3 linked regions of the Luteolibacter yonseiensis genome follow. The protein of the gene in region 2 binds, or shares a complex with, the protein of the main gene of each other region. Links are inferred from orthologs where the notes say so. Each region holds a gene or a part of one and is shown on either strand. Other genes may lie near its edges.

The links.
Region 1: the proteins of dnaN (region 2) and dinB are in contact, whole or in part, in a solved structure (PDB 1OK7), measured with the Escherichia coli proteins. The link is inferred for Luteolibacter yonseiensis from one-to-one orthologs.
Region 3: the proteins of dnaN (region 2) and dnaX are in contact, whole or in part, in a cryo-EM structure (PDB 8GIZ), measured with the Escherichia coli proteins. The link is inferred for Luteolibacter yonseiensis from one-to-one orthologs.

What each region holds. Positions count from the first base shown.
Region 1 is NZ_JAENIK010000012.1:629,252-636,860, forward strand. Bases 2,640-5,632 are described here. They hold dinB (DNA polymerase IV), read right to left. Parts: upstream 4,660-5,632; coding sequence 3,619-4,659; downstream 2,640-3,618. Other genes in these bases: JIN84_RS18370 (SGNH/GDSL hydrolase family protein), read right to left, coding at 2,640-3,538; JIN84_RS18380 (GFA family protein), read left to right, coding at 4,828-5,265; JIN84_RS18385 (GNAT family N-acetyltransferase), read left to right, coding at 5,330-5,632. Outside these bases: JIN84_RS18360 (carboxypeptidase M32), read right to left, coding at 1-834; JIN84_RS18365 (hypothetical protein), read right to left, coding at 944-2,209; more of JIN84_RS18370, read right to left, coding at 2,243-2,639; more of JIN84_RS18385, read left to right, coding at 5,633-5,887; JIN84_RS18390 (NUDIX hydrolase), read left to right, coding at 5,880-6,380; JIN84_RS18395 (glucose-6-phosphate isomerase), read right to left, coding at 6,504-7,609. UniProt on the Escherichia coli protein: Poorly processive, error-prone DNA polymerase involved in translesion repair and untargeted mutagenesis. Copies undamaged DNA at stalled replication forks, which arise in vivo from mismatched or misaligned primer ends.
Region 2 is NZ_JAENIK010000011.1:462,508-470,084, forward strand. Bases 1,839-4,799 are described here. They hold dnaN (DNA polymerase III subunit beta), read right to left. Parts: upstream 3,888-4,799; coding sequence 2,790-3,887; downstream 1,839-2,789. Other genes in these bases: JIN84_RS23405 (HupE/UreJ family protein), read right to left, coding at 1,839-2,209; JIN84_RS11660 (hypothetical protein), read right to left, coding at 2,222-2,653; dnaA (chromosomal replication initiator protein DnaA), read right to left, coding at 3,980-4,799. Outside these bases: JIN84_RS11650 (GspE/PulE family protein), read right to left, coding at 1-700; more of JIN84_RS23405, read right to left, coding at 977-1,838; more of dnaA, read right to left, coding at 4,800-5,413; JIN84_RS11675 (sodium:solute symporter), read right to left, coding at 5,788-7,449; JIN84_RS11680 (hypothetical protein), read right to left, coding at 7,514-7,577. UniProt on the Escherichia coli protein: Confers DNA tethering and processivity to DNA polymerases and other proteins. Acts as a clamp, forming a ring around DNA (a reaction catalyzed by the clamp-loading complex) which diffuses in an ATP-independent manner freely and bidirectionally along dsDNA.
Region 3 is NZ_JAENIK010000013.1:382,140-389,719, forward strand. Bases 1,978-4,941 are described here. They hold dnaX (DNA polymerase III subunit gamma/tau), read left to right. Parts: upstream 1,978-2,565; coding sequence 2,566-4,317; downstream 4,318-4,941. Other genes in these bases: JIN84_RS22010 (PQQ-dependent sugar dehydrogenase), read left to right, coding at 1,978-2,467; JIN84_RS22020 (DUF2238 domain-containing protein), read left to right, coding at 4,456-4,869. Outside these bases: more of JIN84_RS22010, read left to right, coding at 1-1,977; JIN84_RS22025 (YbaB/EbfC family nucleoid-associated protein), read left to right, coding at 5,049-5,354; JIN84_RS22030 (endonuclease/exonuclease/phosphatase family protein), read left to right, coding at 5,491-6,507; JIN84_RS22035 (efflux RND transporter permease subunit), read left to right, coding at 6,651-7,580. UniProt on the Escherichia coli protein: Part of the beta sliding clamp loading complex, which hydrolyzes ATP to load the beta clamp onto primed DNA to form the DNA replication pre-initiation complex.

The sequences.
Region 1 (7,609 bases), on a different replicon or contig from region 2:
GGATGGCAGTCCGAAGTCATCCTGAGGCAGTCCTTGTTCGTAAAGTCCGTGTCCCGCCTCGTGCAGGACGCCGAAGAGTGACGAGGTGAAATCCGACTCCATGTAGCGCGTGGTGAGGCGGATGTCCCTCGGTCCGAGGGTGGTGCAGAACGGGTGCGTCGTGGTGTCGATGCGACCCGCATCAAAATCGAATCCGATGGACGCGGCGATGCGCGCGTTGAAATGCTGCTGGGCGGCGACGGGATAAGGGCCGGGAGGCAGCGAGGGGGCGTGTGAAGCGGAATGCTCGACCGCTCCCGCAGAGATTTCCCGCAGGGAAGGCCGCATTTCGTCGAACAACCGGGCGACAGCGGCGGTGCTGGTTCCGCGTTCGTAGCCGTCCAGCAACGCGTCGTAGGGTTCGTCCGCGTATCCCCACAGATCCGCTTTTTCGCGGGCGATGCCGAGCAAGGTTTCCAAATGCGGGGCGAAGGTGGAGAAATCCGACCGCTCGCGGGCGTCCGCCCACGCGTGCTTCGCGAGCGAACTGGCCACCGAGTCACGGGCGACGAGTTCCACCGTCAGCTTCGTCGCGCGGTCGAACTCGCGGCGCATCTCCCGGAGATTGGCGGTTTTTTTGAAATCGGAGCCATCATCAGCCGCCTCGGCCTCTTCGAGATCCCTCCTCCATGCATCGGACGTGGAGAGTTCGTGGGCGCGTGAGGAGAGCCATGCGAGCTGATCCGCACGGTGCTTCGCGGCGGCTTCCGGCAGGTAGGTTTCCTGGTCCCAGCCGATGACGGCGGCGGACGAGTTGATGACCGCAAGCTCGCGGGCTTTTTCAAAAATCGGCATGCGGGGTTTCTGAATGAATCCCGCCGCGAGGCAAAGCCGGAAAATGGGGATTTGTGGGAAGACTTACGAGGAGCCACAGGTCATTCGACCCGGTTGCCTCCGCACGGCGTTACCGCAGGAACCGGCGGCGGACGTCTTCAGGGACGTTGTTCGCGGCGACCCATTGTTTCACTGCGGCAGCGTCCCGCTGCGACCATTCACCGAGCATGCGGTAATAGAGACGGCGTTGTTGGTCGGGATTCGCGACGCCTTGGATCCATGCGGCGGACTGCTCGGGAGCGCGGGTGTTGCAGCTCCAGACGAACTCCTCGACGACGTTGTCGTAGCCCGGTGTGCCTGCGAGCGTGGCGACCCATTTCGCGGTCTGGGTGATCTTGTTCATGTCGCCTGAGGACATGGCGGGGATGATGCCCCGGGCGGCCTCGCCCCGGGCTTCCGGTTGGAGGGATTTCAGCCAGAGGGCGGCCTCGTCAGGATCTTTCGAAGCGAGGGCCTGGGCGACGCCGCGGGCGGCGCGGATCTGGTCCTCGCCCGCGTTCATGGAAGCGAGCCATTTCGCGGCGTCCTCGGGATTTTTCTGGGCGAGCCGCTCGGCGATCATGGCGACGAATCCGCCCCGCAACGCATCGTCCTTGATGGTGGCGGGGTAGTTTTTCGCCGCATCGATGCCTTGGAGGAACAACGCGTCCGTGATCGCACCCGCGGCATATCCGCGCTCGTCGCTGCGTGGCATTTCCTCCGCGAGGCGGGTGGCGGAGGTCAGGTCGTTGCCTGCGATACCCCGGATGATGGAGGCCATGTAGGGATTCGGCCCCTCGCCGGTGAAGTTCGCCTTGGCCCATGCCTCGGCGGCGGCCGGGTCGTTGCCCGCCCAGGTTTCGAGAATGGTTCCGCGGCCGCGGCCTTCGCCGTTCTTACCGACGTATTCGAGCGCGGCAAGCGGGTCGAGCTTGGCCCATCCCTGCAGGATGAGGCCGAATTCGCCACGCGAATTGCCGAGATGGTCGAGATTGCGGAATTGTTCCGCGACGGCGGCGAACTGGTCAGGGCCGAGCTTTTCGATCATATCCATCAACGCGCGCTGGCGGGAAAAGGCATCCGTCATCTTCACAATCCCGCCGAGCTGCTCGACGGGGTCGATTCTGGGCCTGCCCGAGGGACCGCGGTCGGAATCGCGAGTTTTTCCCTCGCGGTCGGTTTCGGCACTCCCGGATGATCCATCAGCACCGCGGGATGAGGAACGGGTGGAAAGAGCGGCTGTCCCACCACCTGTTCCGTCAGCGCCGGTCTCGCGAAAACTGTTCGCGATCATGGCTGCCGCGATGCCTACGGAAAACACGGCTCCGTGGGTGAAGATGAGGTTAGAGCGGTTCATGACAGGAGTTACGGAGTAGGGGATGCGGATGTTTCACTTCACGGCGGTCACCATGATAGCGTGTTCGGCGGGTTGTTTTGCTTCGGAAATCGCTTTTTCCAACGGTGTCCGGGCTTTCTCCGTGAGCGCGAAGGCAGCCTCGGCATCCGCAGCACCTTCCGGACCATGGATGATGCTCTTGATCTGGCGTGTCTCATATTCCTGCTTTTTGGAAACGGCGTCCCAGATTTTTTTAAACACCGGAACCAGCGGATTGTTGTCGAAGTCCTTGGCGAGGTTCACCCCGGCGGCGAGGTCCTTGGCGGTGTAAGTGCGGCTCTGGTCTCCCCAGGTCACGGTGTATGACTCGGCTTTGGGGGAGGTGACACGGAAGAGAAAACGGTTCAGCTCGTCATCGAAGGGCACCAGCGCCATGCCCGCGCGGATGGAATCGTCTTTATCCGTCGCTCCCGGCCCGGGGCAGAAGGGCAGGCGGGTGCTGCGGAGGGTGATCTTCCCCCCGATGGAGGTGAGGACCTCGTGACCGTTCGCGGCGGTGGCTTTGCCGCTGGTTTCGTCGTAGCTCACGGCGCCGAGGTTTCCATCGACGCCCAGTCCCTTGAGAAATCCGTAGGCCATGATGACCTGTCCGGCCCACGCCGGGTGGACGCCGTCTTTTCCTGCGACCTTGAAGTCCGGGCCGAACTGTTTTTCCGCGTTGAAATCAGCGAGCAGCATGGGACGGTAGAGATCCGCGAAAGCGGCGTTCTTCGCCTTGGCGATTTCCACGTTGATGTTCCGGAAGCGGGAAAGGCTCAGGTTCAGGTCCTGCTGGGTGCCGGCGGCGGATTTCACCCAGTGTGGCACGGAGTCGATGATTCCGGGCGAGCCGATCACCACGCGGCAGCCGGATTCCTGGAAGACGGTGACGATGGCCGTCTGGTTCTTCCGGTATTCCGCGGCAATCCCGTCCTCGTAGGGGACGTAGCGGAAGTCGTTCATCCCATAGCAGGTCGTGGCCACGGTGGGCTTGAAGCGCAGCACGTCGTTTTTCATGCGCCCGAGGAAGCCACCCGCCTGCTCGCCGCTCCAGCCATACTGGCGGCAGGTGATTTCCAACTCCGGGTAGCTGGCGGTCAGGTAGGATTCGAGCAGGACCGAGTAGAGTTTCTGCTCGGTGATGGAGTCGCCGCAGATGGCGATGCGATCGCCTTTTTTCAGGAAAGGGGAAGCGGTATCCGGAGCCGGTTCCAGCACGTAGGCGGAAAGCTCCGCAGGCAGCGGAGGCAGTTCCCGGGCGGTGAGGGGCAGGACGGAAACAAACGGCAGTAACCAGGCGGCGCGGATCATGTGGCGTAAACGATCCCGGCCCCGCTCATTTTACAAGTGAATCGTGCGGAAGGCGTTTTATTCCTCCGTCATTTCGATATTCAATCGAAGAACTCGAGTTGCTCGACCTCCTGCGGGTCAGTGAAGCGCACGCCGACCCCGAGGAGTCTCACCGCCCGGGCGTTTCCGCGTTTCCAGGCTTCAGCGAGGAGGTCTTCGAAAACCGAAATGTCCACCACGTGCCCGGCGCGTTCGGCGGTGGTGCGGTCGAAGTCCGCGAATTTCATTTTCACCACCAACGAACGGATGGTGCGGTCCGAGTGGGACTTCGCGAGATCTTCCAGCAGTCCCTCGATCATGCCACGCATCGGCGGGATGAGGGCTGGCAGCGTGGTGATGTTTTCGGAAAAGGTCGTCTCGCTGCTCACCGATTTCCGGGTGCGGTCGGGCGTGACGGCGCGGTCGTCCATCCCCCGGCACAGGTGCCACAGCTCGATGCCCCATTTCCCGAAACGCTGGGAAAGCTCGATCTGGTCGAGCTTCTGCAGGTCCCCGCATGTTTCGATGCCGAGCACGGTGAGTTTCTCACGCATCTTTTTCCCCACGCCCCAGATACGTCCGACGGGCAGCTTTTCGAGAAACGCCGGGATCTCCTCCTCGGTCACCTGTTTCTGACCGTTCGGCTTGTGCCAGTCGGAGGCGATCTTGGCGATGAGTTTGTTGGGAGCGATCCCGGCGGAGGCGGTGAGTCCGGTTTCTTCAAAAATCTGAGCGCGGATCTCACGGGCCACCGCGGCACCGTTGGACTCCAGGTGCGAGACATCGAGGTAGGCCTCGTCCAGCGAGAGCGGCTCGATGAGGTCGGTGAACCGTCCGAAAATGGCACGGATCCGGGAGCTGACCGAGCGGTAAAGATCGAACCTCACCGGCACGAGGATGAGCTGCGGACAAAGTTCGAGCGCCTTGAAGACAGGCATCGCGGAGCGGCAGCCGTATTTGCGGGCCTCGTAGTTCGCCGTGGTCAGCACGCCGCGCCGCTCGCCACCGCCCACGCCCACGGGCTTGCCGCGCAAGGCGGGGTTCTCCCGTTCCTCGATGGCGGCGTAGAAGCAGTCCATGTCGATGTGGATGATTTTTCTCAAGCGGCGGGCACAGTGTCGGCTGCGGAGGCGGGATGCGCCACAGCAAATCCGGGAACCCCGGGATTTTCAACGCGGCTGCGGCGGTGTCGCGATACGCCGGGGGGACGCATGCGGGGACTGTCATTTCGGAGTGGAGAAAACGGCGGGTGCGGTCATGTTTGAGGCACGATGAACTTGCCGATCACTGGAGGATGCATTTGCGGGGCGGTGCGATACGAGAGCACGGCGGAACCGGTGCTGATGTTGAAATGCCACTGTCGCGACTGCCAGCGGATCACGGGCGGACCTTATGTGCCTGTGGTTGTTTTCCCCTATCCGGCGTTCCGGCTGACACAGGGAGAGGTCCGGCGGCATTCCACCGCGACCGAGGGTGGAGGACATAATGTGCGCGGGTTTTGTCCGGAGTGCGGTTCCCGGCTGACGGGCGCGGAAAATGCGGAACGGGGCATCATCGGCGTGGTGGCGTCGAGTCTCGACGATCCGGCCATTTTCCAGCCGAAGTTCGAGATATACGTGGAAGATGCCCAGCCGTGGGATTTCATGGACTCCTCGACGCGCAAATTTTCCGGACATTTTTCGAAAAAGCCGGAGGCCGACACTCCATGAGCTTGTTGACCTATCCCGAAATCTTCAGCAGTCTTGGTGAGGATTTTGGAGAATCCGCGAAAAAATGCAGTCATCCCTTCCCGAACAGATCGAATCCGAACGTCTCGTCATCCGGGTGGCACGACCGGGAGATGGGGCGGTCTTCAACGCCGCCATTCTCGGATCGCTTGAAAGTCTCGCGCCGTGGCTGGCCTGGGTCACTCCACCGCCCACCCTCGAACAGTCGGAAAATTCCTGTCGCCAGGCTCATGCGAGATTTCTGCTGAACGAGGATCTGATGGCATTCTTTTTCCTCAAGGTGGACGGTTCCCTTGTCGGAGGCAGCGGTCTGCACGATGCGGACTGGGATCTCAGGCATTTCGAAATGGGATACTGGGGGAATTCGAAATACGCGGGACTTGGACTGATGACGGAAGGGGTTTCGGCACTGGCTGGCCACGCGCTGGGATCCTTGGGTGCCTCACGGGTTTTCCTCACCACCGATGACAGGAACGTGGCGAGCTGGAAACTGGCGGAAAGGGTGGGATTCGAACTGGAGGGCACCATGAGAAACGAACGCAGGAACCTCGCGGGTGCGCTGCGGAACACACGGGTCTATTCCAGGATACCTTCGAATGTTTGATGACAAAAATCCCACTTCGGGCATTGATGGTCGATCGGGAACTCCCCGTCTGGCATCAAGGGTCATTCTTATCGACGAGCGAAGCCGCGTGCTTTTCTGCCGGGGAGTCGAACCCGTCACAGGAGCGGTTTTCTGGGTGATGCCCGGTGGTGGTCTGGAAGCGGGGGAGACGTTTGAAGACGCGGCCCGTCGGGAGGTCCGTGAGGAGACCGGTCTGGTGGTGTCGCCCGGGTCTTGCGTATGGCACCGGCGTCACCGGCATGTGTGGGATGGGAAGGAGATCGACCAGTTTGAGAAATTTTTTGTGGTGCGGGTGGGATACAAGGAGATCCGCGGGGATAAACCGGATGGATATGTGAAGGAATACCGCTGGTGGGGTGTGGAGGAGATGATGGAATCCGGACAGGATTTCGTGCCGCGCAGGGCCATGGAACTGCTGCCGGGAGTTCTGACAGGAGGATCAAACCTTGAGATCGTGGATTGCGGGGTTTGACCAGATGGTATTTCAGCCAGACCGGTGCGGGGGCTGTGTTCTGCCACCGAGCTTTATAATAGAAATGCGCCGGACGTCGTGTCCGGCGCATTTTGGTTTCAGGATGAAGCCAATCCTTGTGGATCAGATCTGGAAGCTGTCGTCCGCAGGGGTCGCGCCGATGGAGATCTGGACCTCGCCGTTCGCGGAGAGGTGGGTGAGGCAGTGGTAGACATCCTCGGGATCCGCATCGATCTCGGTGGCGATTTCCCCGGCGGTCTTGGCCCATGAGGTGATGTGGCCGCGCACCTTGTTGAGTGTGTCGATGAAGGCTCCGGCGGCTTTTTTACCCGCTTCCACACCGGGCTGGTGGTAGGCGTTGATGTTCACCAGCGAGGCATAGAACGATACGGTGCGCTCGAAGAGGGCGATGAGCAGGCCGAGCTGGAACGGAGTGACCTCCGGAATGGAAATGGTGAGGGACTTGCGGCCGGACTCGTGGAGAGCCTTGCGGGTGCCGCGGAGGAAACCCTGGAGGTAGTCGGCGGTGGTGGTGCCGGGATCGACCTCGATGCTGTTTCCGGAGCGGCCCTTGCGGACTTCGATGAAGGTGGCGAAGAAGTTGTTCACCCCGTCGCGGAGCTGTTGGACGTAGGCGTGCTGGTCGGTGGAACCCTTGTTTCCATAAACGGCGATGCCCTGGTTCACCGGGTTGCCGTCGAGGTCCAGTTCCTTGCCGAGCGACTCCATGACGAGCTGCTGCAGGTATTTTGAAAAGAGGACGAGCGAGTCCTTGTAGGGCAGGACGACCATATCCTTTTCACCCTTGCCGTTGGTGGCGCTGTACCAGGCGATCGCGAGCTGCATGGAGGCGTTCTTCGCGGCCTCTGTCTTGCGGGTCTCCACGTCCATCGCGGCGGCGCCTGCGAGCAGCGCATCGATGTCGAGGCCTTGCAAGGCGGCAGGCACGAGGCCCACGGTGGAGAGCACGGAGGTGCGCCCGCCGACCCAGTCTTCCATCGGGAAGCGGGCGATGAAATTCTGTTGCGCGGCGTATTGGTCGAGTTTGGAGCCGGTCCCGGTGACGGCCACGGCGTGGCGGCCGAAGTCGAGGCCCGCCGCTTCATACGCGGCCTTTGCCTCCAGCATGCCATTCCGCGTTTCGGCGGTGCCGCCGGATTTGGAAATGACCAGGACGAGGGTTTTGTCGAGTCCCGTGTGGGAGAGCCGGGCGATCACCGTGTCCATGC
Region 2 (7,577 bases):
ACATCGTACCGCTCATGACCTTGAGACGGGCGATGATGGCCGGCAGGAGTTTTTTCGGGTGGGTGTCCACGTGGACCAATTTTCCGTCCAGGCGATAGCGTACGCGGACGGAGGTCTCGAGCGGCTCGATGTGGATGTCCGACGCACGCAGGCGGAATGCCTCGGTGAGGAGTTGCATCACCAGCTTGATGATCGGCGCGTCCGCGCTGGATGGGCCGGCTTCGTCGTCACCACCTGTGACGGAGTATCCTTCCGCGGCGGTGGCTTCGTTCGAGTGGTAGAACTGGCGGAGATGTTCCTTGATCTCCTGTTGGGTGACGCAGACGAGATTCATCTCGCGGCCCAGCGCGTGTGGAAGGCTGTCCAAAGCCTCGAAATCCAGCGGATCCGCGATGGCGAGGGTGAGGGACCAGCCGTCATCCTGCACAGGGATCACGCGGTACCGCTTGGCGAGGTCGTCACCAATCGACGCCGTGATGGCGGGGTCGAATGTGACATCGGCCAGCCGGATGAAGGGGATGCCTGCGTTCGCTGCCAGCGTTTTCGCTACATCCTCTTGACTTAGAGAGGTATGTGCAAGGAGGTGCTCGACAATGGTTTCGCCTCCGGAGAGAGAACTACGGGCTTGATCGAGTTGATCGTGGCTCACCATTCCGGCTTCGGCGAGCAGTTCTGCGAGATAATCTTCGTTGGAAAACACTGGGCTTTGAGTCCTTGGAGGTGGATTTTCGATGGTGCAGTCAGGGTGATCTTCCGTGCTGCGTCTTCCGCAGATTGGTCAACCCACCCCTCGCTTGTCAACCAGCCACATTGCAAGAATCCGCTATTTTAAGCGGTGGCTGGAATTCGGCCCACCAACCGCCTGCATTGTAAGCACCATGACCATTCAATACCCGGGAAACATTGTAAGGAGATCTTAAATGAATCGGGAAATTCCATCCCAGTGGTTCCGAAAACGTGCGCAATGACGACATTTTCACAACCGCTGAATGGCCCAGAACAATCCCAGAGCGGCGATCGAGAGGCAGGCTCCCACACGCAGCCGCGGATAGTAGGGAGTGCGGTAAAGCGGAAGGGTCGCGATCCATGCCAGGACGATGATCACGGCCTGTGCCGCTTCCACTCCCAGATTGGCGCTGAACAAGGCGATGAAAAAACCGTCACCGGGTTTCAGCCAGACGGAGAGGCTGCCTGCGAAGCCGAGGCCATGGATCAGGCCGAAGGAGAATACGATCGCGTGTCTGAGGATGGTGTTCCTGTTTCCAGCGGGTCGCAGGTTTTCGAGCGCGACCGCCACGAGGCTCAGTGCGATCAGCGGCTCCACCCAGCTTGCCGACACCCGCACCCATCCTGCCGCCGCCAGGCCAAGTGTGACGGTGTGGGCCAGGGTGAAAGCCAGCGACTGTGAAATCAGCGGGCGCCACCGCCGCCGGTAGAAGAACAGTCCCAGCACGAAGAGCAGGTGATCCAGTCCCTTGGGCAGGACGTGCGCGAAACCCTGCTGGAAGGCTTCGATCCATGATGCCCTGCCTGTCACGGGCGCGGGGCTCGCCACGGATTCGGGAGGCCGGGGGAATGGCAGGCTCTGGCCGGGAGCCAGCGTGAGGTAGCCTGATTCCTGGCCCGGAAGCTTGAGAACCAGGGACGGCCTGCCGCCTACGCTCCATGACATCTTGTCGGGCATTTCCAAAAAGCTGGAGGTGAGCCTCATCCGGAAATACGCGCCATCGTTCAGCAATTCCGGAAAATCCGGCGGACTCTTTGCGAAGTCGATGAATTCGACGCGCCACGTGACGGGTTTTCCGCCGGAGGTCAGGGTCAGGCACTCCCGCAGATAACGCTCCGACTCCAGCCTCAGCGGTGCCCATCCCGGTTCGCCGAGTTTGAGGAGCCAGTCACGGGTCGGGGCCGCGGTCGCTCCATCCCCCCGCCATTCGGGAACCGCGTAGCCCGCATCGAAAAGGACTTCGATTTCCCATGGATCATCATTTTTCCATTCCCCGAAAATCTGGGTGACCACATGACCGCGCGCGGTGGTGGCGAAGAGCAAGCAGATCAAAAAGTAGCGCCAGATCCAAGTCACGTTCCTGTCTGCCAGATTGGCGGGGGCAGGGAAATGAAAAGTGGCGGGAATCGGACCCTGCCTGGTCGGGCGACAGGACTCCTGCGGAAACAGGGCGGGGTTTGTTCCGCCATGGAGCCCGGACACGATGATGGACGGTTATGGCGGGTCGACCGGTCTGTCCCTCCGCGAATGCGCGTGCCAGTGTGGGAGCCCCCGAAGCGTGGTGATCAACCACGGGCTGAAGGCCAATGTGGCACCAAGCGCGATGGCGATCATGTTGATGAGCGGGGAGCCTTCACCCCTCGGGCCCTCGCCTCCGCCGGTTCGTATGAAATCGATGAACGCCATCGAGATCAGCATACCGAAGGTGATGGTGAGCAGGGCGGCGATGAGGACTGCCAAACGTGGATTTCCGCCGAGGCCGCCTTTCTTCAACAATGGGAAGGCCGCCGCCACCGCGGTTGATAGAAAAAACGTCAGCATCCTGATGTCGAATGCGCCGGAGCCGACGCTGCCGATCAGACCTGAGGTGGAAAGCAGGCACGTCAAAATGGCGGACGATGTGTAGGCGGTTTTGAAAGAGGGCATGATTGCTCCCTACAAACACCCCGGACCGTTGGATTTGTCTGCCCTCCCACCCCTGTGGGAAAATGCGGGAAGGCACAAAAAAGCGCCTGTCAGGAGACAGGCGCTTCTTGAAAAATCAGATTGGTTTTGGCCGACCTCAGTTCGTCACACGCATCGGCATGAGGACGTAGAGGAAGGTGCCTTCGATGCGGAGGACGCCGGGGCTCATCTCGTCGATGAGGTCGAGATAAACGTCGTTGCTGTCCAGCGCGCGGAGCGGGGCCTGAAGGAACTCGGGGTTGAAGGCGATCTGCATCGGCGGACCTTGGTAGATCACATCCATGGATTCCTGCGCCTCACCGACGTCCGGCGAGTTCGCGGTGACCTCGATGTGGTTTTCGCTGAAGACGAGCTTCACGGAGTTCGACTTGTCCGACGAAAGGAGGGACACCCGGCGGACGGTCTCGAGCAGGGCCTCGCGGGAGATGACGACGCGCTCGTTGCTGTCGCCCGGGATCACCTGGCGGTAGTTCGGATAGTTGCCCTCGATGAGCTTGCTGGCGAGCAGGCTGTCGCCCACGGTGAAGGAGATCTGGCTGTCGCTGAGTTTCACGATGACCTCGCCGGCATCGCCCAACAAGCGCTGGAGCTCCTGGACGGCTTTCGTCGGGATGATGACGTCGGTTTCGTGGGAGGCGGGGAATTCGAGATCCGCATCGACCATCGCGAGGCGGCGGCCATCGGTGGCGACGAGCGTCATTTTCCCATCGCGGAAGGAGGTGAAGATGCCGTTGAGCACGTAGCGGGTCTCGTCGGTGGAAATGGCGTAGGAGGTTTTCTTGAGTCCGTCGCGCAGGGTTTGCTGCGGGATCTTGAAAACCTTGGCCCCTTCGAAGTCGGGGAGTGGTGGGAATTCGGCCTCTCCAAGACCGATGATTTTGAAAAACGACGGACCGCTGCGGATGGATGCGTGGTTTTTTCCGTCCACCGAGATCTCCACCTCGCTGGATGGAAGTTCGCGGATGATGCTGACGAGCCGCTTGGCCGGCAGCGTGGTCGCTCCCTCTTTCTCAATCTGGGCCTCGACCGAGCCGGTGATGCCGACGTCCAGGTCCGTGGTGGTGAACTGGATGCGGCCATCCTTGGCCACAAGCAGGACGTTGGATAGGATCGGCAGGGTGGTGCGCGAACTGACGACGTGTTGGACTTTTTGCAAGCCGTCGAGGAATGCTTCCTTGGAGATGCGGAACTTCATAAAATGGGACCAGAGTAATTGCTAAGGCGTAGTGTCCGTTTTCACTGCGCCTTGGCAAGACTTCTGTTGAGATTCCCAAAAGTGATCCGCAATCAGCGCCGGAGCTGTGACTCGATGCGGGCGATGCTCTCTTTCAGCCCGGGCTCGTCGTCGATTTTCTCGCCCACCTTCTTGCAGGCGTGGATGACGGTGCCGTGGTCCCGGCCGCCGAAAGCCTCCCCGATCTCCATGAGTGATCCCTTGGTCAGCGAGCGGCTGAGATACATGGCTACCTGGCGAGGGAAGGCGATGCTCGCGGGACGGCGGCGGCTCGTCATGTCCGCGAGGCGGACGTCGAAATGCTCGGCCACGGCCTTCTGGATCGCGTCGATGCTGACCTGGCGGCTGGCTTCCTCGCGGATGAGGTCCTTGAGGAGGTGCTCGACCTTTTCCACGGTGACGCTTTCCCCGGCGAGCGAGGCGTAGGTGGCCACCCGCATGAGCGCGCCTTCCAGGCGGCGGACGTTGGTGCGGATTTTTTCCGCGAGGAACGTGAGGACGGACTCGTCCACGCGGACCTTCCAGTCGTGGGATTTCTTCTTGAGAATCGCCATCCGTGTTTCCATCTGCGGTGGCTGCATCTCGACCGTGAGACCGCATTCGAAGCGGGAGATGAGACGTGGCTCGAGGCTCTTGATCTCGCAGGCCGGGCGGTCGCAGGTGAGCACGACCTGGTTCCGGCCATCCAGCAGAGTGTTGAAAGTGTGGAAGAACTCCTCCTGCGAGCGCTCCTTGCCGGCGAGGAACTGCACGTCGTCGATGAGCAGGACGTCCGAACTCCGGTAGCGGCGGCGGAATTTCTCGATGTCCCCCCTGCGGACGGCGTCGATGAACTCGTTGGTGAATTTCTCGCAGGTCAGATAAATGACGCGCGAGCCGGGCTGGCGGCGCAGCAGCTCATGGCCGATGGCCTGCATGAGGTGGGTCTTGCCGAGGCCGGGGCCGCCGTAGATGAAGAGCGGATTGTAACCGACGCCGGATTTTTTGGCGACCGCCTCACATGCCGCGTGGGCGAACTGGCTGTTCGCTCCGACGACGAAGCTGGCGAAGGTGTGCGCCGGGTTCAGACCCGCCGCCTTGATGCGGCGGTCGAGCGCCTCGCCTTCGAGCGCCGCGGCTTTCGTCGGGCGGGCTTGGGAAATGTTGGGGGTCGGCGAGCCGTCTTCGGAGTGGTCGGTCACACCGGATTCCTCGCCCACCACCACACGTACTTCTCGGACATCCTCGAACACGCCGGTCACCGCCATGGTGAGTTCCGGCAGGTAGTTCGTCTCGATCCATACCTGATGGATTTCGCCAGGAACCGCGATGGTGCCGATGTCGTCTTCCACGCCGAGCCAGCGCGCGGCGCGGAACCAACGTTGGAATGCATCGTTGCTCACCATCACACGCAGCGATTCACAGACAGATTCCCAACCCCCGCTCGTCGTCAGGATTTCTCCAAACCCACCCTCCATCTCCTGTGTTAGCACGTCCTCCGATTCCATTATTTGATCAATCTTTTTAAAATTTCAAGCAAGCCACATTACGAACACCATCCCCCGGGTGGTGTGTTGCGGCTGGGTGGGGAGAATGGGCGGATTGTTTTACCCGGGGGAGATCTTTTTATCAGCTTCTAACAATTGGTCGCGGAGGTCCGTATTCCACAAGGGTTCCACGGAGAATATTTTTAAAAACTTGACCGTGATTTTATTACGGGTTCTTAAACTATTCCGAAAGCGGGCCAGCTGAATGACGTCTATATTGCTGTAAATAAATAGGTTGGAGTGTGACAAATTTGTCGCAAATCATGATGAGTGGCATGGCACGTCGTCCCGCCGCCCTTAGCCCACGAGTATCAAGGACATGCATCCGCCCGTCCTCAGCGTGCGGTGGCGGAGCGTGTCCGATCACTTTTGAAGCAGAGCGCGACGGCCACCGTGACGAGGGTTCCGGCCAGGATGCGCCAGGTGAATTTCAGCACGGGCATCCACTCGGGATTCTGATAGAGATCGATGTTCGGATCGCCCGTGAACATGCTCCATACGTCGTTGGGCAGGTCGCTGAGGACGGCCACGACCACGATGCCCGCGGTCATCGCGATGAGGTTGCCGATCTCGCTGCCGCGGTTCTTCGTGAAGAGCGCGACGATGAACACGCCGAGCAGCGCGCCGTAAGTGTAACCGAAGCTGCCCAGGATGATCGGGATGATGCTGAGGCTCGGATTGTGAGCCTTGACGAAAGCGGTGGCGAGACCGACCAAGATCAGGATCAGGGCGAATCCCACGGTGCTGAGCTTGATGATCCTGACACGGGCATTGTCATCCTCCGGCGTCTTGAACCAACGGAAGTGGAAGTCCCGCGAGTAGCTGGTGGCCAGCGAATTCATGGCCGTGCCGAGCGAACCCATGGTGGTCGCAAGCACGCCCGCGATCACGAGTCCCCGCAATCCGCCGGGCATCACATCCACGACGAAATACGGGAAAATCATCGAACTGTCGGGTTTCCCCCCTGCCATCGGAAGATTCGGATCGTTCGCGATGTGGCCATAATAGACCGAGAGCAGGATGCCGATGGTGAGAACGGCGTAGGTCACGGGAATGTCCGCGATGCCGGAAAGGATCGTCGCCACGGCGCTCTGGCGTTTGTTTTTCGCGGTGAGCATGCGCTGGACCATGTCCTGGTCGGTGCCGTGTGTGGCGAGCGTTACGAACAATGAGCCGAGGAAAGCCGCCCAGATGTTGTAGGAACTTTGCAGGACGCTTTTGACCTCGCCCCAGACCACTCCGTATTTTGCCACAAACTCCGGAGTGGGGGGCACATCGCCGCGGACCTTCCAGAAAATCAGATCCGTCGGCTTGCCGAGGTAGCTCTTCGCGCCTTCCCATCCGCCGGGGATGTGGCCCAGCAGGTACCAGACGGAAAAGCCGAGCGCGCCGAAGAGCACCGCGATCTGGAGGACGTCGGTCCAGATCACCGCCTTGATTCCGCCGACAGCCGTGTAGGCCGCGGTCATCAGCGTGATGACCAGCAGCGCGCCACCCGTCAGCCAGAACTGCTCCCAACTGTCCAGGGGCTGCCCCGGGTGGAGGCGGTTCCACATCACGATGAGCAGAAGCGTCGGCACCCACAGCCGCGATCCGCTGGCCAGCGAGCGGGTGATCAGGAAAATCACGCTCGCCATGCTGCGTGTCTTCGGGCCGAAACGGATTTCCAGAAACTCATAGATGCTCACCACGTTGTGTTTGTAGAATGCAGGGATGAACAACCCGCTCACCACCAGCCGGGCCAGCAGGTAGCCGATCATCAGCTGGGCGTACAGGTAGTTTCGTGACTCGAATCCCTCGCCAGGCGAACCGAAAAAAGTCCCCGCGCTGATTTCCGAAGCCAGGATCGATGCCAGCACCGCCCACCATGGGATGGATCTGCCGCCCAGCGCGAATTCAGACACATCCTTGTTCCGCCGGCTGAAATACACGCCGATTCCAATGATGATGGCGAAATAAATCCCGATGATGACCAGATCAAACCCTAGTGCCGACATGCCCGGATGCTACGGGCCGCGGCCGACGTTCCAAGCGGATTGTTGAGATCCCATCCGGTTGGCGCTATTTCCGCTTCTTCTCTTCCCACGAAGCCCGCCAGGACTTGACCGTTTCGAGGTAGGCGGGA
Region 3 (7,580 bases), on a different replicon or contig from region 2:
CGATTTGGAAAACCAGCTGAGAGCCTGGAGCCACGCCGGGCTTTTCCACAACGGTCCGGATGATTCGGAAATCCCGGCACTCCCGAAGCTGGTTCCCGCAGGCGACACCACCGCCTCCCTTGAGACACGGGCCCGCTCCTACCTGGACGCGAACTGCTCGAACTGCCACCGCCCGGGTGGTGTGCACGCCCTTTGGGACGCCCGCTTCCAGACGCCCTTCAGCCTTCAGGGCATCAACTACGGCACCGTCGTGAACAATCTCGGCAATCCCGACGCAAGGGTCGTGGTGCCGCAGAACCTGCCCGACTCCATCCTCCACTATCGGGTCAACCGCGTGGGAGAAAACCAGATGCCGCCGCTGGCAAAAAACCAGGTCGACGAGCAGGGCGTCGCGATGCTCGCCGCATGGATCCAATCCCTGCCGACGGAGAACGTGGAAGCGCCTTCCCTGCTGGCCGCGGTCGCCCGTTCCCATACGAGGGTGGACCTTTCCTGGCAGGACAACTCGGACAACGAGAGCGGTTTCTCCATCGAACGCTCGACCGACAACGTGAACTTCACCCGCATCGGTACGGTGGGTTCCGGCGTGCGCGCCTACAGCGACCTGAACGCGGAACCCTTCACCACCCAATACTACCGGGTGGCGGCGTACGCGGTGTATGTCACGTCCGCCTACTCCGATGTCCGGTCGGTCACTCCGGACATCGGCCCGCCGGCACCTGAAGTGGTGGTCCGCTCGGGAACCATGATGATCCCGAACAATGATTTCACCCCGGGCGATCTGCCGGGGGTGACGGATTTCGGCGGCGTGAGAACCAACGCCAGCGTGACGCACACCTTCTCCATCGCGAACATCGGCAACGCACCGCTCACCCTGACAGGAACACCACGGGTGGTCGTCCTCGGACCCGACGCGGCCTCCTTCCCGGTTTCCCTCCAGCCCGGGACCGGCACCATTGCCGGTGGGGCCTCCACGGCGTTCGGCATCCGCTTCTCACCGCAGGGAACGGGAATCAAGACCGCGCTGGTTTCCATTCTCTCGGATGATCCGGACGAACCGGTGACCACCTTCGCGATCACGGGAGAAGGTGTCTCCAGCGATCTCGCCGCCTGGTGGAAATTCAATGAAGCCTCCGGGACGACAGCCTTCGAAAGCGCCGGAAACAGTCTGACGGGAACCCTGACGGACCCGCTTCCGGCCTGGTCGGCGGCAGGCAGGCTTGGCGGAGCGATCCGTTTCACCGGCGAAGTCAACCAGAGTGTGACCGTGGCGAACCATTCCAGCCTGAACCCCACCTCGGCGATCACGATCACCGCATGGGTATGGGCGGAAGACTGGAGCGGCAACCGCCGCATCCTCCAGAAGGGCAACACCGACAACCAATACCGCCTGCTGGCGGAAAACGGCAAGCTGGTCTGGGACATCGAGAATGTCGGCCGGATCGAAGCGGACCTGCCAGCGACCGAAAACTGGGCCCACCTCGCCGCCACCTACAACCGGACGGCCATGCGTCTCTACGTCAACGGTGTGCAGGTCGGCGTGCTGAACAGCACCGTGGCGATGCCGACCACCACCAACCCGCTCTACATCGGCACCAAGACACCGGGATCCACCGCGGGTGATCACTTCAATGGCTACCTGGACGATCTCCGCGTCTATTCCTCCGCCGTCTCAGCGAGCGACATCGCCATGATGGGAAGGAACTCCGGTGTGGTCGAGATCGCGACGAGCGATGGAACCGCACAGAAAGGCACGGGTGACGCGGGAGCGATCTCGATCACGCGGACAGGCGATACCGCTGCGGACCTGCCGGTGACTCTTTCGCTGATCCAAGGCTCGGGCCAGGCGGTGCTGGACACCGATTTCAACCTGAGTCCGGCACTGGCCGGATTCGAAATCCCCGCAGGCCGGAGCGTTGCCACCGTGGTGGTGAATCCGATCAACCGTTCCGTCGTGACCGGACCGCTGGATGCCACCGTCCTGCTGGCCCAAGGGACCGGCTACTCGACCGGTCCCACCACAATCGCCCGCGTGCGGGTGCTGGACACCCCTTACCATCAGTGGAAAATCTCTGCATTCGGAGGACTCGCGGCAGCGAACGGCCCCGCTGCGGGTGACAACGCGGACCCGGACATGGACGGCCTGGCGAACCTGCTGGAAGGAGGACTCGGCGGCGATCCGCTGGTTTCTGATTCCTCGATCCTTCCGGATGTGAACGTGGAGTTCATCGACGGGCAACTCTACCTGACCTCCTCCTACACGAGGCCCCGCCCCGCGATGCCCGGACTGACCTACCTGACCCGGACATCGGACACACCGGCGGGCGGTGCCTGGCAGGATGCCGTGCCGCTGACGGGGTATCCGCAGGACAACGGCGACGGCACCGAGACGGTGAAGGTCCGGTCGGCCCTGCCGGTGGGTGCGGGCCCAAGCCAGTTCATGCGGCTGGAAATCGGAAGGCAATGAGAGACATCGGCCATTTTTCCGAATCCATCACCGACTGTCCAGCAAGGTTTTCCGTCGATTTTTCGGATTCGTGAAAAGTCGGTCATGACAAACCCGGCTTGATCCCTACACTCCGCGCCGTGAGTTACCAGGTCTTTGCCAGAAAATACCGCCCAAAAACCTTCAACGACGTGCTCGGACAGGATCATGTCGTGAGGACGTTACGCAACGCCATCGCCCAGAAACGGCTGGCCCACGCGTATCTTTTCGTCGGCCCGCGCGGCACCGGCAAGACCTCCACCGCCCGGATTCTCGCGAAGGCGTTGAACTGCACCGGCGGGCCGAACGCGGACTTCGACCCGGACGAGGACGTCTGCGTCGAGATCGCGGAAGGACGCTCGCTGGATGTGTTGGAAATCGACGGTGCGTCGAACAACGGCGTGGAGCAGGTGCGGGACCTGCGTGAGTCGGTGCGCTTCGCGCCGGCGCGCGGACAGTTCAAGATCTTCTACATCGACGAGGTCCACATGCTCTCGAACGCGGCGTTCAACGCGCTGCTCAAGACGCTGGAGGAACCGCCGCCGCACGTGAAATTCATCTTCGCCACCACCGAGGCGAACAAGATCCTGCCCACCATCCTCTCACGCTGCCAGCGCTTCGACCTGCGCCCCATCCCGACGGAGACCATTGCCGCGCACCTGTCGCACATCGCGAGGGAGGAAGGCATCACCCTCGATGAAACCGCCGCGTGGGCCGTCGCGAAAGGCGCGGACGGCGGCATGCGCGACGCCCAGTCGATGCTCGACCAGCTCGTTTCCTTCTGCGGGGACAGCATCAACGAGGCGAACGTGCTCGACGTCTTCGGCTTCACCTCGCGGGAAAAGGTCGCCTCGCTCACCCAGACGCTGCTCTCACGCAACAACCCCGCCGCGCTCGCGCTCATCCAGAAGGAAGCCGAGAGCGGCCGCGAGCTTTCCCAACTCCTCGGAGAACTCATCGGCTGCCTGCGCGCCCTGCTTGTCGCCAAGCTCGATCCCTCCGCCGACGGCGAAGGCATCCCGGCCCACCTGTGGACCGCTCTCCTCACCTCCGCCGACGAATACGCGCCGGACCGCATTCTTTCCGCCATCGACGTCTTCGCCGAAACGGAAGGCCGCATGAAGTGGGCGACGAACAAGCGCCTGCACTTCGAGCTGGGCGTCATCAAGGCCATCCAATCGCTGGGGGAAGTCCGCATCACCGACGTGATCAAGGTCCTGACCAAAGGCGCGGATTTCATGCCGGCCGCCGGGTCGATCGTCCTCGATCCACCGAGGGGCGCCGCAGGTCCAGCCGCTTCCGCTGTTGCCGCCAGCCCTCCAGCCACCCCTGCACCGGTCGCCGCCGAAGAGAAACCAGCGCCGGAGCCCGTCGCAACCGCTGCGGTTTCCACTCCCGCGCCGGAACCAACACCTGTCGCGGCCGCCCCAGCGAAACCACCGGCCGTTGCAGCACCTGCTCCGGAACCTACGCCTGTTCCCACACCCGCGACAGCGTCCGAACCGGACCTTTCCACCATTCCCGTCGCGAAGGAATGGAATCCCGCTCCGCAGCAGAAAGCCGTGGAGGAATCCGCCCCGGTCGCCACCAAACCGCGCATCACCGGAGGGCTCTCCGCCTTCGACCTGATGATCGCCGAGGCACCGGAAGTCAGCGAGATGCCGACCGCCACCGAGCCGCCACCATGGCAGAACGAGAAGCCCGCCGCACCCGTCGTGGAAAAAGCCCCGGAACCCGTGGCACCCGCACCGAGCATCACCGAGGACGCCTTCTACAACGACCCGCTCATCCAGGCCGCGCTGGTGAAGTTCGAAGGAAAAGTGGTGGCCTGAGAAGGGACCTTGGTGTTCCTCTTTTCATCGTGCCTGATTTTTCGAAATCCATCTTCACCGATCCCGGACCTGACGCCCCTCATCAGGCATCCGTCCCCGGGCACTGCCCTCGACCGCGGACGATCCCACCCATCGCCGATGAAAAAACTTCTCCAGCTCATCCGTGACACCGGGGTCTGGGCGCCCGTCGCGGTGCTCGTTTTTCACGAATTCGCCTCCGTAAAAGGCTACCGCACGCAGATCGACTGGATCAACCACTTCTCCGGCGGCCTGGCGTTTTCTTATTTCGCCTGGAAAAACATCCCGTTCCTCGTCCGCTGGATGGGCACGCCCACCGTCCCCGGCAGGCTGGCGGCCACATTCCTCGCGGGCTGTTCCGCCGCGATCTGGTGGGAGATCGCCGAATTTTCATCAGACGTTTTCCTCGGCAGCAGAATCCAGCGGAGCATCCATGAAACCATGGTGGATGAAATCAACGGGGTTCTCGGCACCATCACCACCGTCGGCATCCTCGGCGTTCGGGAATACCGCAGTCAGAGGAAGGTTGCGTGAAATTCCACATGATGAGTCTCGATCAACAAGGTTTCCTCCTCATGCGCCCCCTCACCCTCCACGCATCCTCCCAAGCCTCCGCACCTAAACATAGACGAGTGCTGCATTTCGTTTACCATTCCGGCGCGGCCATCACCGAAACCTGGCACAGGGCCGTGTAACTCCTTTTAAATCATTCCATGAACATCCAGAAACTGATGAAACAGGCCCAGCAGATGCAGGCGGGGCTCGCGGCGAAACAAGAAGAACTCGCCATCCAGACCGTCACCGCCTCCGTCGGCGGCGGCAAGGTGAACGTCATCGCCACCTGTTCCGGCGACGTGCTTTCCATCAAGATCGACCCGTCCGTGATCGATCCGGGCGACGCGGAGTTCCTGGAGGAACTCGTGCTCAAAGGCGTGCAGGAGGCCATCTCCAAGGGTAAGGAAACCGCCGCCGCGGAAATGAAAAAGCTCACCGGCGGGCTGAACATCCCGGGCATGTGAGAGCTGAGATCCTGAATCTTAAATCATAAATCCCGAACGGAGAGGAAGAAGCCGCTGTATTTTCAAGAAATGCTCCGCATCTCTCCTCTTCCGTTTGGAATTTGATCCTTGGGATTTAAAAATTTTCTCTCCCCGCATGTCCACCTTCTGCCGCTTCCTCGGATGGCTGGTGGTCGGACTTTCCCTGGTGCTCCACCTTTTCACGGTCTACACCTTCGCGCTGCAACCGGACCGGTTCGCGGCCTTCACCGTGATGCCCATCTGGCTATGGGGTGGCTTCGGGATGTTGTTGTGCCTCGGCGCGTTTTATTTCCTGCGCGCCCGCTTCTCCCTCCTCATGGCGGGCGTCTGGGCCGTCACCCTGCTCGTCGGCGCGGATGAGGCGCACGCGCTGCTGAACATCGGGAAACCGCCCCCCCTGCCCGGCCGTGCCGCACCTTATGAGGGGAGCCCCACCCTGCGGGTCGTCACGCTGAACTGCTCGACCTTCATCTATGGAAATCCTGCGGCGGACCTCGCCGTCTGGCAGCCCGACATCGTGCTGCTGCAGGAAGTGGAACCTCACCTGGCCCGCCAGATCGCGGATACGCTTTACGGCGGCCGGGGCGATCTCCGCTTCCATGCGGGCAATGCCATCGTCACCCGCTGGAGGATCACGCGGGACCTTCCGAATACCGACCGGAACCGCCGCGCCCTGCAGGTCACCGTGCGCACGCCCGGCGGCCAGGAAATGGAGGTTGTGAACATCCACCTCCCCAGCGCCTCCACGGACCTGAGACTTTGGCGGAAATACGCATGGTCCGCGCACCGGGTGAACCGCGCCACCCGTCTGGCCGAGCTTGCCGTCACCCGCAGGTTCCTCGCCGGATCCACTCATTTCCCCCACAAGGCGACCATTCTGGGTGGGGATTTCAACGCCCCCGCTTCGGACATCGTCCACCGCACGCTCGCGCCGGATCTGGTGGACGCCTTCGGTGCGGCGGGGACCGGCTGGGGAAACACCTTCCAGCGCCGCCTGCCGATCCTCCGCATCGACCACATCTACGCCACCCGCCATTTCGTCCCGGTCCGCAGCCGTGTCGTCGCCACCCGGAACAGCGACCATCGCATGGTCATCGCCGATTTTCTCGCGCCCACAAGACGCTCACATTAAACAAGCGTTTGACTTTTTGCCCATCTGGGTCTTTTTGCAGGAAAAATCATCGGGAATAAAACCTGCTCTCCGCTCTCTTTCGAGAGGTTGGTCCGGCGGGAAATGGTTCCCCTGATACAGCTTCAGCGCCTTCTTTTTTTGTCATGTGGATCGTCCTCTTCGCACTTCGTTACAAGTACACCATCGGGGTGCTGGCCATTTTGATCCTGCTCTTCGGCATCATGTCCGGGAAGCGGATGTCCACCGACATCCTTCCCCGCGTCGATAGCCCGGAAATCACTCTCGTCTGGAACTACAACGGCCTGAACGCGGCGGAAATGGCGTCGAAGATCACGTCCTTCTCCGAGATCGCCACGCTGAACAACGTGGACGACCTGCAGGAAGTCCGCTCGGAGACCTCGAACGGCATCGGTCTCGTGAAACTGCGTTTCCAGCCCTACGTGAACATCAACACCGCGATGTCGCAGGTCACCGGCGTTTCCCAGACCATCCTGCGCCGGATGCCCACCGGCACCACGCCGCCGCTTGTCATCCGCACCAGCCCGTCCAGCGTGCCTATCGTCCAGCTCGTCATGTCCTCGGACACCATGACCAGCGGCCAGCTCTTCGACTACTCGCGCCTCGCCCTCCGGGCCCAGCTCCAGAGCGTGCCGGGCATGCGGATCTCCCTGCCCTACGGTGGGGCGGCCCGCCAGATCATGGTGGACCTCGACCCGGACGCGCTGAACGCCTACGGGCTTTCCGCGGCGGAAATCACCGCCGCCGTAAGCCGCCAGAACCTCACCCTGCCCTCCGGCAGCCTGCGCGAGGGAGGCCGCGAGCTTCCGATTGAAATCAACGCCAGCCCGGAAACCATCCAGGCGTTCCTCGATCTCCCGCTGCGCTCGGTGGAGGGGAAAATGATCCTGCTGCGGGACGTGGCGAACGTCCGCGACGGCGAGGCCGTCAGCACGAACATCGCCCGTCTGAACGGCCAGAATGCCGTCATGATCTCCATCCTCAAGCTCGGCAGCGCGTCCACCGTGGACATCATCGACGGCATCATGGAGCGCCTCCCGGAGATCAGGGCCTCC